DNA from 4 places in the Cytobacillus sp. SAFR-174 genome. Region 1 is predicted to be linked to each of the others. Evidence: riboswitches for the same ligand, from Rfam matches in the RefSeq annotation. Region 1 holds a riboswitch; each other region holds the start of a gene.
What was found. Region 1 has a riboswitch for cyclic di-GMP ahead of ACTHRG_RS05080 (Ig-like domain-containing protein). Riboswitches for the same ligand answer to the same signal wherever they lie in the genome.
Positions count from the first base shown of each region.

Region 2: another riboswitch for cyclic di-GMP. It lies ahead of ACTHRG_RS04600 (methyl-accepting chemotaxis protein); the one in region 1 lies ahead of ACTHRG_RS05080 (Ig-like domain-containing protein).
Region 3: another riboswitch for cyclic di-GMP. It lies ahead of ACTHRG_RS20270 (hypothetical protein); the one in region 1 lies ahead of ACTHRG_RS05080 (Ig-like domain-containing protein).
Region 4: another riboswitch for cyclic di-GMP. It lies ahead of ACTHRG_RS16100 (anti-repressor SinI family protein); the one in region 1 lies ahead of ACTHRG_RS05080 (Ig-like domain-containing protein).

Region 1 is NZ_JBQCMZ010000003.1:257,422-260,632, forward strand. Features, by position in the region: gene ACTHRG_RS05075 (outer membrane protein assembly factor BamB family protein) at 1-1,111, shown strand, start outside; cyclic di-GMP riboswitch class I at 1,262-1,345, shown strand; gene ACTHRG_RS05080 (Ig-like domain-containing protein) at 1,374-2,492, shown strand; gene ACTHRG_RS05085 (ankyrin repeat domain-containing protein) at 2,565-3,211, shown strand, end outside.
Region 2 is NZ_JBQCMZ010000003.1:129,405-132,615, reverse strand. Features, by position in the region: gene ACTHRG_RS04600 (methyl-accepting chemotaxis protein) at 313-1,242, opposite strand; cyclic di-GMP riboswitch class II at 1,302-1,386, opposite strand; gene ACTHRG_RS04595 (alpha/beta hydrolase) at 1,552-3,078, shown strand.
Region 3 is NZ_JBQCMZ010000025.1:12,810-16,020, forward strand. Features, by position in the region: gene ACTHRG_RS20260 (VOC family protein) at 1-60, shown strand, start outside; gene ACTHRG_RS20265 (DUF4317 domain-containing protein) at 198-1,382, opposite strand; cyclic di-GMP riboswitch class I at 1,769-1,856, shown strand; gene ACTHRG_RS20270 (hypothetical protein) at 1,969-2,337, shown strand; gene ACTHRG_RS20275 (hypothetical protein) at 2,327-3,103, shown strand; gene ACTHRG_RS20280 (methyl-accepting chemotaxis protein) at 3,164-3,211, shown strand, end outside.
Region 4 is NZ_JBQCMZ010000016.1:6,565-9,775, forward strand. Features, by position in the region: gene ACTHRG_RS16085 (LPXTG cell wall anchor domain-containing protein) at 1-953, shown strand, start outside; gene ACTHRG_RS16090 (DUF5658 family protein) at 1,033-1,326, shown strand; gene ACTHRG_RS16095 (hypothetical protein) at 1,390-1,641, shown strand; cyclic di-GMP riboswitch class I at 1,783-1,871, shown strand; gene ACTHRG_RS16100 (anti-repressor SinI family protein) at 1,899-2,048, shown strand; gene ACTHRG_RS16105 (helix-turn-helix domain-containing protein) at 2,150-2,473, opposite strand; gene mnmH (tRNA 2-selenouridine(34) synthase MnmH) at 2,652-3,211, opposite strand, start outside.

The DNA of each region.
Region 1 (3,211 bases):
TTTTTCAAAAGAAGGGAAATTAAAGTGGACATATGCTAATGAAGTGAGCGAACCTACACAGCCGGTTGTTGGTCCGGATGGAATCATATATTTTGGTGATAGCAATCAAATGGGACTGTATGAGGGAGGATTCGTGTATGCAGTAAAGCCGGATGGTTCATTGAAGTGGAAATTCGCTGTCAGCGGACCAATGGAAGTTCCTGTAGCAGCTGGAGCAGATGGTTCTGTCCTGGTCTCTGATGGTCTAAATTTATTCTTCCTCAATGGAAGCGGGGTCCTTAAATGGAGTAAATCAATAGAAGAAGAATATTCTCTTTATGATATTGTCCATTTTGGAGCGAATGGAATGATTTACGCATTGCTTTATGAGGATGGAGAGAATCACATTTTAGCAATGGGTACTGATGGGGGCTTGAAGTGGCGCCACACTTTTGCGGATGATTTCTCCAATGGAAGCTTTGAGTTGGGTCCGGATGGGAATATTTACTATACTGGTTTCTCTCTGACTTCCTTGAATCCAAATGGACAAGTATTATGGAGCAGGAATCTTTCAGAGGATGACATTTGGGACCGCGGTGATTCCTATAATAAGAAATTATATTTTACAAAGTCAACGTTGGTATACGCGATAAAGAACTATTTGCAGCCAAGTTTCCTTGAAGTTGTTAACATGAAAACAGGGAAATCAGAAGCACGTATTCAGTTTGATCAATCTATTTCTTCTCTCTCTATCTCTTCAAAGAACCAGCCGGTAATAGCCACTGAAGATGGAAAGATTTACTTGGCCGGTAATACGCAGCAGCCAGCACCGGCAAAACCTGATGCCTGTGCAAATTTTAAAGGCGGAAAAGTCTGGTGGAATGGTGCAGAGCTGAAGAAGGGCCAGATTGGAAGACTGACCATCATGCAGGACACTGCATTGTATAAACTTGAAGGAGATAAAAAAGTTCCTGCCCGGACACTGAAAAAGGGTGAAGAGTATCGAATATATGCCTTTAAACCAGGAAAATTGAGTGTGGGCGGCGGGTATTATGTTGACCGGGATGTGAAAATCAAATACGAAACACCTTCGAAGACTAAGCTTGCCCAAGCAAATTGTTCTATTAAATAAATAGTCTGAAAAGTACTTAGTTTAATACTAGCTCCGCGGATCTCCTGCGGGGCTTTTCTTAATGCATCAGCTGTCTTTTTTAAAAGCAAAAAATAGGGACGGGGCACCTGTCCCCGTGGACCATATAAATTATTTGTAAATTTATCCGATAATAATAATGGGTACAGCCAAAGAAATTTGGTGTCACAAAGCTATAGGGGCTAAGGAGTGATTCTATGCCAGCCAGCTGCCAGGCCCTAAAATTTTATAGGAGGAATAGGGAATGAAAAAATTTACACCTGCAGTAGCTGCCGTTCTTGCATTGGGAATGTTGTTCTCAGGTCCGGCTTTTGCAGCACCAAAAGATAATCCTAAGTCGGAAAAGGTACAGAAAGTGAAGGAGAATCAACAGTCTAACAAAGGTCAGACTCAGCAGCTAAAATCTATTGACAAGCAATTAGATAAGATTGAAGAAAAAATAACCCATTATCAAGAAAAGCTGCAGAATCTTTATAAACCTATTGAGGATTTGGAAGGAGAAACTGCCGATCCAACAGTAGAAGAAGAGACTCCTGAAAGCAGTGAACAAGGAGCGGAAGAGCCATCAAGCGAACAGGAGGACACAAATGCTCTAAGTGAGTCTGGCACAGAAGAAACTAATGAGGATTCCAGTGGAAATGAAAGTAATGTTGATGCTGCCACAGATAATGAGGATGTATCTGAAGAGGAACTTATTAGTGAAGATGGTAGTGACAGTATAGACAATGATGATACAACTGAAGTCGATGAAGCAGACAGTTCAATTGACGAAGAAGCTGGGGAAGTAGAAGAAGAATTAAATGAATATCCAGGTTATGCTGGCAAATTCAATGCACTTCAAAACCGCTTAGATGCAGTAAATAATCGTCTGGATTCACTCGCTGCAAAAGGAACAGCTGCCGAAGAATGGCAATCTCGTTATGGCAGAATTAAATTGCTTAGTACTCAGATTAACGAAGTTTTAACGACGCTTAAAGAGTTACAGAATGATGTACAAGAAAAAGTGGATAATGATGAATCTGCAGAAGAGTTGGAACCAGCAAAATCAGAGGTTCCAGCATCAAAAGAATGGAACATAAAATTTTCTCGAAAACTTAATGAAAAAACACTTTCAAACTTAGACATAATTGTTCTTGATACAGCGGAAAACCTTATTGAGACATCAATCAGTTATTCTGAAGAAACAAAATCAATAACAATCAAACCAGCCCAGCCGTATAAAGCAGGCGAAACTTATACGCTATACATCGGCAAGGATATCTCAGGGGAAAATGGCTTAAAGCTAAAGAACTCTGTAAAAATGACTTTTTCAATTGAATGGTTTGGAGCCTCACTCAGTATCGAAAAGTTCAACTTTTCATAGTTGAGAGCTAAATGAAGTTTTAATGCAGCGCTAGTGCTATGAACTATATTCAAAGAGAAAGAAGGGAACTTCTTGAAGTTGTTAAAATTATTTATATCTCTCATTCTGCTGCTGGTTATTAGTGCAAATCCTTCAGAAATAAGTGCGGCCGGTACAGAGGACGATTTTTGCTCCCAATTTAAAGGACAATCAAAAATTTGGTGGGATGGGATTGAGTTAAAGCCAGGACAAATCGGACGATTGAGTATTAAGCAGAATACACCTCTTTTTAAATTAGAAGGAGAGAAAAAGACTATTTCCCGTACGTTGAAAGCAGGAGAGTTTTACCGTATCTATGCATTTAAGCCGGGTATGTTAAGTGTGGGTGGAGGATATTATGTTGATCGTGATGTAAAAATCACCTATCAAACTCCAAGTAAAACAAAACTAGCAGCGGTAAAATGTATCAACAACCCATTAAAAGCTGTTTCTTATAAGGAACTTGAGAAATCAGTAATCTATGAAGGAGACCTTGGCAAAATTGAGAAATACCTAAGCAATTATGATGATAAAGATGATCTTTCTAAATTATTGGCTCAGGTATCATATTTAAGTACGGATAGAAATAGATTTGGATATAACGAAATTGCAGTCTTATTACTAAATAGCGGTGCAGATCCAAACTTCGAAGATTTTCAAGGTTTTACGCCATTGTCTCATGCCGTTCTCCAGCAAAACGC
Region 2 (3,211 bases), 130 kb from region 1:
AATACCCGGGCATTCATTCAAAAAACAAACATCGGGAAAATCAAAATCTGACACACCCACATGTTTAATGTTATGTTTATTGATATATTCCACACTCTCATTTATAGCGGCCGGATCTTCAAAGATTACCTTCTCTCCGGTTTCATCACTGCGGATATAGACATTCCCTTCAAAATAAAATGGCATATGGATACCTCTTTTTCATTTAACTTGCTGCATACTATAGAATTTCTCCGCCGCCATCCATTTTTCCTATCAACAAAAAAAGAGCTGCTATAAAAGCCGCCCCATCCTAACGTTTTATACGTTGTCCTATAAAATACTCTTAAATCCCCTCGCCTGCTCATCCAGCTTTCTTGCTGCTTCCCCGATATCTTTAAATGCGGATACCGCCTGTTCATTAAGAACCTGATTTTCAGAGATGCCGGACTGTGATTGCAGGGTGGCGTCACTGATTTTGTTGATTTCACTTGATATTCCTTCAATATGGGCGTTGACTTCCTGAATGGAGTCCTGCACCCGGTTTGCGAGCTTCCGCACTTCTCCGGCAACGACGTTGAAGCCTCTGCCATGCTCGCCTGCACGCGCGGCTTCTATGGCTGCATTTAAGGCGAGCAGGTTGGTTTGCGCCGCTATTTCCCGGATCGTTTTTACGATGCTGCCGATGGATTGTGCCTGTGATTTGAGAGAATGGAGGATTTCCAGGTTTCCTTTGGATTCATGAACAAGCTTGCCTATTGCCTGAGCAGCCTCTTCACTTCTCTCAATTCCAGCTTTTGCTTTTTCACTAAGGGCTTCTGACATTTCCTGAAGCTGGTATGCCACCTGTGCTGTATTCGTTTCCCGCTCCGTTATATCAGTAGCAATCTTCACGACACCGGCGACCTTGCCATCACTCCCGAAAACGGGTGTGTATGTTGCTTCGAGCCAAATGAGGTCTCCTTGTTTGGTCACACGCTGGATTTTTTCCTGAAAGCTTTTGCCATTGCGCAGATTTCTCCAAAGCTCCTGATATCCCCTACTGGCCGCAAACTCAGGGGTACAAAATTGCTTATGCAGCATATTTGGCATCTCTTCTGCCCGATATTTCACGGTTTTGGCAAAATTCTCATTTGCCCAGAGCACTTTCCCGTTCCCATCAAATTCAATCATCGCCAGAGAATTTTCAATTGCAGCCAAAACAGCTTCTTTTTCAAGAACCTGTGTGCTTTTAACATGATTAGGCTGATACGTTGTAAGCATGCTCTTCCTCTTTTCAAAAAAGTTTGTCAGAACATATCCTTACAAGCAAGTGATTCCTTGTAAGTGCTGGCCGGTTGCGCTACTAGCTCGAATTCATTCAAGCGCCCAAATTTCCCTTGAATTCTCATTGCTTCCAACTTGTTCTACTATATGTCTATAGTACTAGTATCGGTTTGGCATCACAATTTTGAATGCTCTGCTCTTCTTTATGCTGAAAATTCAAATAATTAATCATTAAGGCCCATGATTCCCATAATTAGTAAAAGTAGAATAGAACTGTAAGAGATGATGAGGAAGGGATGGATTTATCTGAAAAGTAAACTGATTGCGTTATCTTTGGCCTCTGCTTTAAGTTTTTTACTTTTTCCGGAAAGTAGTTTTGCGGAGAAAACAGCTGTGGAAAACCAGGCGATCATACCTGGTGCGCACACGGTAACAGAACAATACTTTGACGGCTCCGGCAACAACTGGCTCACTACTAAGAATCCCCTGCAATATCAGCAGGCAACCCTTTACGGCAATATTGGCCTGGCTCCTTATCTATGGGGAAATGCAGCGGAAGGAACCGGATGGCACCAAATGTACAAGCCTGCTTCTGTAACAGGAACTCAGGTAAATGGTATTTTTGAAGATGCCCAGTTTGTCATCAGGGTTCCGGACCACTGGAATGGCCGGCTGGTAGTTTCGGGAATACCCGCGACAAGAAATGAAACGTCGACCGATCTGCTTTTCAGCGATTATGTACTGGAAAAAGGATATGCTTTTGCAGCGATCGATAAAGGCACCCAGGGCGAGGCTGATCCAGCTGATCCATTGGCAAAAGTAAAGAATGCGCTAGCCGGTGAGGATGATAGTGTCGCGGAATGGCATCAGCGGTTCCGCCAGGTTACGAAAGCCGCACAGCAGTACTTAGCCAGCTCACATACGGATGGGCTGATCGATCCGGCAGACTCTTCTGATCCTGCGAGTGATTTAGTATCCGCACAGCATAAGATTCCTACATATGCAATGGGAATTTCCAATGGCGGCTACGTCGTGCGCTATGCTCTTGAAAATGACGATCCGGAGAAAACCGGCGAACCCCGTCTTTTTGATGGAGGAGTCGACTGGGAAGGCGTATTATGGACGGAGAAAAAAGAAAATTTAATCAGTTCCCTGACCACTGTTGTGAATCATGCGGAGGAAGCTTTGTATGGAAGCGGCAAAGAACAGCAAAAAGCGGTTAAAGAGCTATACAAAGCAGGCTTGCCAAAAGGGTCTGAAAAACTGTGGGCTTACCATGATCAGGTATACTGGTTTGTCTCGCTGAATATCTATCGGGACCATTTCGATCCGGAAGCACCCGGCCGGACGGAATGGAGCAATTACCTGAACTTCGTTAATGGCGTGAGAGACCGATCTTATGATCCTATTTTTGAAGATTATAAGTATGTGACCCGGCCGAAGGAAGTGAAGGAAAATATTAAGGCGGTGGCCAATACCGGAGATATTGATGTGCCGCTGATCTCCTTCACGGGGTCACTGGACTCGCTGATATTCCCGGAAATCCATGCCAAGGGATATGAGAAGCTGGTTAAGAAAGCCGGAAAGCAGGATTTGCACCGTATGTACACGATCGAGAACGGCAACCATGTTGACAGCCTGGTCTGGAACCCGGGCACCGATCCGGATCAGGAACTACAGCCACTGCTGCCTTATGCTCATCAATCATTTGACCTGCTAGTTGACTGGGTGGAAAACGGTGAAGCGGCCCCTGCGAGCAAAACGGTTGATGCACCGGCGAACCCTGTTAAGGTCGTTGATTTGAAAACAGGGCATGAACGGGATCCTCGTTAGGGTGGTTATTCGAAGCGGGGATGAGTTCTGAAATTGAGATAAATTTTTTCGCACAGAAAAAGTCTTATCCGCACAGAAATTGAGGCTATCCGCACATAACGTTATATATGAATGCATCTAGTTGCAGTTTTAG
Region 3 (3,211 bases), on a different contig from region 1:
GGAAAGTTTATTTGGATTGAAGATCCTGAAGGTAGACTGGTCGAGCTTTGGGAGAAATAGCGTATTTGATAATAAAGAGACATAGAGACAGGCGCCTTGTCTCAACCCCTAAACTGCTTATAACGCCAAAAAAGGAATTCCTATCTGGAAATTCCTTTTTTAAATAGTATACTTATTTCGAAAGGTATCGCCGCTGCTTATTCTTTATCCTGACCCCCGCCAAAAGCTTCCGGAATCATCGTAAAGCCTTCAATCACGGTATCTTCTTCCACCTCGATCATCAGGTAACGCTTGCCGTCAAAATTAATTTGTCTTACATATCTAAGATCCTGCGGGCAGATGGATATGTTGGCTGCTTTTGTGCTGATTTTGATTGATTTTGAATTGTATTTGGGCAGGACGCTGCTTGCTTTTATTTCATATTTGTCATCATCGATGATTTTTTGATAAGCGGATTGGACCTTTTCTGAATCAATGTCTTCGATGCCGCTTACCTTTAAAACATGTTCTACGTCTTTGGAATCCAGCTTCGGCGGTTCATCCTCTTCGTTTTCCACGATCATCCGGTTTATCTCTTCATATACGCTGGAAAGTGTTGATGGGCTAAGCTGATCTCCTGTGACGTCTTTAATAATTTCTTCAAAAACGATTTTATCATCCTGCGCCGTCATTGTTTCTTCCCCGTTTAACACGTCCTCAATGAACTGGTGGTCGGGCTCATGGACCTTGCCTGCAGAATACAGGACGTGATTGACATCAGCCGCGTGATCAGTGAAGCAAGGGAATAGGAACCCTGAAATGGGAGACTTGAGGTTGATAATCGGATCAACGGTAAAATGATATTTAAATTCCCTTTCAACATAATCAAAAAGCAGTTCTTTCTTCGGTTCCTGCGTGTTATTGATGCTGCAGAGAATAAAGGGATGAGAATAAACGGCATCCCGTTCACTTTCCTCGGCCTCTGGATTGCGGCGCTTCATAGGCTTTAGATACTCTCCGCGAATGAACGTAACAACAATATCTTTTTCATATTGCCGGACTCCCAGCATTTTGCCGACAATCTGAAGCATTTGTTCCGTCCAGCCCTCAGCATCATTGGTCAGCAGCCCTTGATGAAGGATGAGCTGACTGCTGTTTTCCGCATCCCTCTGAAACTTTAATTCAAAGAGCTTTTCATCCAATTGGCCGCCAAGCATCTTTTTGAAGTTGTCCATAAAGAGCTCCTGCTGATCCTGATCCAGCATTTCAAAAGGCTGGCTCTCATAATGATATATCTCGCTTGATTCCTTCATAATATAGACGTTAAAAATATCTGAGATCTTTAGTAAGTCATTATTTAACTTAAATTGTTTCCGAATCTGTGCAATGTCTTTTTTGTTCACGGTTAAAATCCACTCCTAAACTGCCCAATATGCATATTTACTAGAATAACAAAATACATCAGTTCTATAAATTATTAATCTCAGTTATTTTCGCTTTTTTGAAAAGGGACTTGTTAATTTAGAAATTAAGAACATAGAGTTGGTTTTTACCGGCCGGGGTTTGTGCTAACGATGTTCTGTGGAATGCTGCTATTTTGCTAACATAAAGATTGTTAATTGAGGCTTCTCATAAGTTGACTAAACCTATGGGAGACATTTTTATTTCTTTAATATCAAATTGTATAAAATTGGATTTGTAAATAAAAAATACAAGTATCGACAAAAAATGGCAAGTTTACTATAATGGTATAGTAAAATGTAATCGTGAAATTAGTCCTATTTAATAAAATAGAAAAAGGCAAACTTATCGAAAGGTAAGGACGCAAAGCTACGAGTCTAAAATCCTCTTGGGGTAATGACAGTCGGGTTGCCAAGGATAATAAAGACAGTTTATTTGGCTATCCCTTTTAATTTGGGGATAGTCTTTTTTTGGACACTGTCTAAATAGGCAAAAAAATATGAAGAATACAGGCAGAGGAGATCAGAGATGATAGTTGTAGATAAGAAAAAATACAAAATGGCCATTAATGAGGTTGCAAAGGAAGTTCATGTACAGGTTCATGGGTTAATGAGAGAGGAGGATGCGGAAGGTTATATGATAGATTTACAGGATACGATTAATAAGGTATCAAGGCAAAGTTATACATTTGTTGTAGATGGGACCCACCAATCACCTGTCCCATCAAAGGTGGTTCCACAGCTTGAACAGACAATGCAATTTTATTCTTCACTGGGATTTAAGGATATTCTTGTAGTAAAACCATCATCTAAAATTGCGCAGGTGCAAATCAGGAATGCACTTGAGAGAATTGAGTTCTCGGGTACATTCATTGATAAAGTGCCTCATGGCATCTGATGTTGGTGACAATGATGAAGGAATCATTATTTTACATTTGAAAGGGAGTAAAGAAGTGCAAACAACACTAGAGTTATATACATACGAAATCATAAAGAAGGATCAGCCAGAATTAATTGTGAAAGCAGCAGATTGTCTGGCTCGAACATTCATAGGGGTAGAGGTTGCAGGGAAATGGATTCAGGAGCCAATGGTAGGTCAATTGAATATAGGCTATGAGGATTTCTATCAGTTTACCAAGGATTATTTAGACTCTACGATTGAACAGGGATATTGCGCAGTTGCACTGGATGCTCATCATAATGTTGTTGGTGTACTTGCGGGAGATACAAATGCACCTGAGATAATCGGAGAAGATATATTTGAAGGTTCTTTTTATGATATGAATGTAATTCTGCGTGTTTTGGAAGATGTGGATAAACGTTTCATGGAAGATTATAAAATACAGAATGGACATGACATTATAGATGGGGAACTATTACACCTTTTTATGTTAGGCGTAATTGCTGAACATAATCGTCAAGAAATTATTCAGCAACTAGGAAATAGATTAATCGCAAAAGCATCATCCCAAGGATTAAAGGCTGTTCTAGGTGAAGCAACCAACCCGAAATCAATACGTGTAATGGAAAAATATCATAATATGAAAAAATATAAAGATACAGAAGGAAATTTTATCGTCTATAAATATCAAGAGAACCTTAAGTTGCGTGGCATTCCTGAAAATGTAGCGGATGGTACATATATCCTTATAAAAGAGCTTTAAATGTAAACACACTAAACTGAAGTTTAATTTAATTAAATAGATGTAAGGGGATTTTCAAAAATGGAAGCGATTATGCTAGGCATCATTATTATCTTAATGGGAGTATCG
Region 4 (3,211 bases), on a different contig from region 1:
AATCAAAATGTTTATTGGCAAGACCACTTATATATTCAATTATAGCATTTTTACTGTTTGTTATCTTTTTAGGAGAAAAAACTGCATTAGCAGCTGATAAAGAACTAGATATCAACACAAACATAAACGGCTACTTTTTCGAAGTAGGTGACCTCAAACCAGGTGACTGGATGCCCCGAGATATAACCATCCTAAACCAGGGAAAACAGGATTTCAGATACACAGCGCAAATTGGAAAGAAAAAATCCGTAAAAGGGCTTTTCGAAGAACTTGATCTTTTGGTTAAGAAGGATTCAGATATTCTATTTGAAGGAAAGTTAAAAGACTTTGAAGGGTTTACTCCAAGGAAGCTGGCAAAGGGCAGCTCTGAGCAGTTATTCTTTCAAGTTTCAATGCCTTACACTCTTGGAAATGACTTTCAGGATTCTTCTGCTGAGGTAGAAATCATATTTCTTGCTGAGGCATTAACGGATCCAACTGACCCGCCAGATGATGGAGACCCGCCAGATGATGGAGACCCACCAGGAGATGGAGACCCGCCAGATGATGGAGATCCACCAGGAGATGGAGACCCGCCAGATGATGGAGACCCGCCAGGTGACGGAGACCCGCCAGATGATGGAGACCCGCCAGGTGACGGAGACCCGCCAGATGATGGAGACCCGCCAGATGATGGAGACCCGCCAGGTGACGGAGATCCACCAGATGATGGAGACCCGCCAGGAGATGGAGATCCTCCAAGTGAAGAAGAACCTTCTGATGAAACCACGGACGAAGGAGCGAAACCTGGTGATTCTAAAGACAATATTGTTATAAATCCTGAAATGACCGATAATCTTTTGCCAAACACAGCTACCAATACTTATAACTTACTATTGATCGGCGGATTGTTATTGGGAACAGGAAGTGTATTAATCCTTGTTTTTTATAGAAGGATAAGAAGTGAACGATAGAGAAGGCCAGGAGAGTAAAAACTTCGTGGCCTTAATTTTTATTTATAAATACTCACCTTAGCTAAAAAGTGGTGATCACATGAAAAAGCTGCTTTATTATCTTGCCATCTTAAATCTGCTGGACGGATTTCTTACTGCCCTAGGACTCCACTTTAATGTTATAGAAGAAAGCAATCCGCTAATGGGTAATCTTTATGACCTTCACCCTTTTTTATTTCTTTCTCTTAAAATAATTCTTTCTTGTTTACTTATCATATTATCAATAGTTATCTCCGCAGAATCTAAAGTCAAGCTATTAGCAGCCGGAGCTTCAATTATGTATTCAATCGTATGCCTGCTGCACGCTGTTTGGCTTTTCTCATTAATTGCTTAACAGCATTCATTAAAACCCAAATAGGAAATATATATCAATATAAAATAGTTCAGGCGGTGTCTCATGTATCAAAAAAACTGCACTAAATGCCATAACCCATCTTTCAGCAGCACTGAAACCGGAGAGTGGCTTTGCCCGGTTTGCGGAACTGATTTGACGAATGAAACTTTTCTGGATGCGATGACACGGGAACCGGCCCATATTATCTATAAGAAAAAGAAAATTTCGCACACCTATTCTCTGCAGGAAATTAATAAGAATTATAGGAAAAGAATCGGCCATTCTTACTATTCTAAACAGAGAACACTTAAATAAGTGAGGGATTTGAGAGACTTTTGTCGAAAAATAAATTAATTTAATATTAAAATAATTAATTATATTTACAAAAAAAGACACCATTAGCAATACGCCCATAGTAGAATACATCTATGGAAAATATTTCTTTGAGCCGATAGGCGCAGAAAAAGGCAAACTCATTGAAAGATGGGGACGCAAAGTCGCGGGTCTAAGGTATTGAAAAATACTACGATGGCTGGATTGCCTGGAATACGATACGTATCCTGGGGGGAAGAATGTTGACAGAGCAAAATATTAAGGTCGAAGAGATTGATTTAGAGTGGCTGCAGTTAATTATGGAAGCAAGAAACTTAGGCCTGCAAAAGGAAGAAGTTAGAGAGTTTTTACATAATAACAGAGCCAAAGAGGTTCTGATCGAAGCTTAAATATCCGATATTGCTAAGTATTTCTGTTAGAGGCATCTCTAAATGGAAATGCTTTTTATTTTTGCCAAAAAAATAAGCCTGTGTATTCAGGCTCATGGCTATTATGATTTTTGTCCGCTTTTCCACTTATTAAAATCCAAAAACTCCCTAAATTGCTCCTTGGAAACACCAGACTCCATGGCTTCTTTCACAATTTTCATCCATTCGGAATCCAGATCTTCCTTGTTGATCTGCTCATGGATCAAATGGTCCACGGGAACATTCAGGACACCTGCGATTTTTTCAAGGAATTGAATCGATGGATTGGTCTGCAAATTTCGTTCAAGTGAGCTTAAGTATGATTTTGCCACACCGGCCTGGTCTGCAAGCTCGGATAAGGACATTTTCTTTTCCTGGCGAAGTTTTTTTACACGATCACCGATCATCGTATACCACACACCTTATTTTGTATGTAATAGGATTATATCATAATGAGTTCCATATTAAGAACGTTTTGTTCAATATTATTATCATCATACCACAGTGTCAACCGATTTAAATAGCTAGTTATCACAGTTTTTAAAAAATATATCTTTTGTCGCTCTCAAAAAGTAATGCTCCTCGTCATAAGACGGGAGCATTTTGCTTCTCAATTATTTGAATAACCTGCTGTGCAGCTGCTTCCACATCATCTGCATTCACATGGTGGAATTCGCCTTCATAATCATGCTGTTTAAAAGCATAGCGCGGGTCGTAATAGTGTTCTAATAAAAGCTTAATAAATAGCTCGTAGTTCTCCGTTTGAACTGATTCATCCAGCTGCTCGCGGATTTCGGTATCCTTCAGCCGTTTTTTAATAAACACAAGGCTTTCATCCACTTTCGGCTTGAACCATCCTTCTTTTTGATATGGTTCCACATAGTCCCTCAGAATACGCTGGACACGGGATTCGATGCTTGCAAACATATCAATGTGGATTGCGTTTTTTTTAGTATCGAGCAGCTCGTCCGGCTGAACCACCTTGCCAATCCGCTTGCTTTCAGCTTCCATAATAATATAAGGGGAGCCTTTAACCTCAGAAAGGGCTTGATACAAAAGAGCATCAAATGTTTTCTGTGTGCTGCCTTCCCCCATGCCAAAGGAGCCGAAGATCGATCCGCGGTGTCCTGCCATTTCTTCCAGAT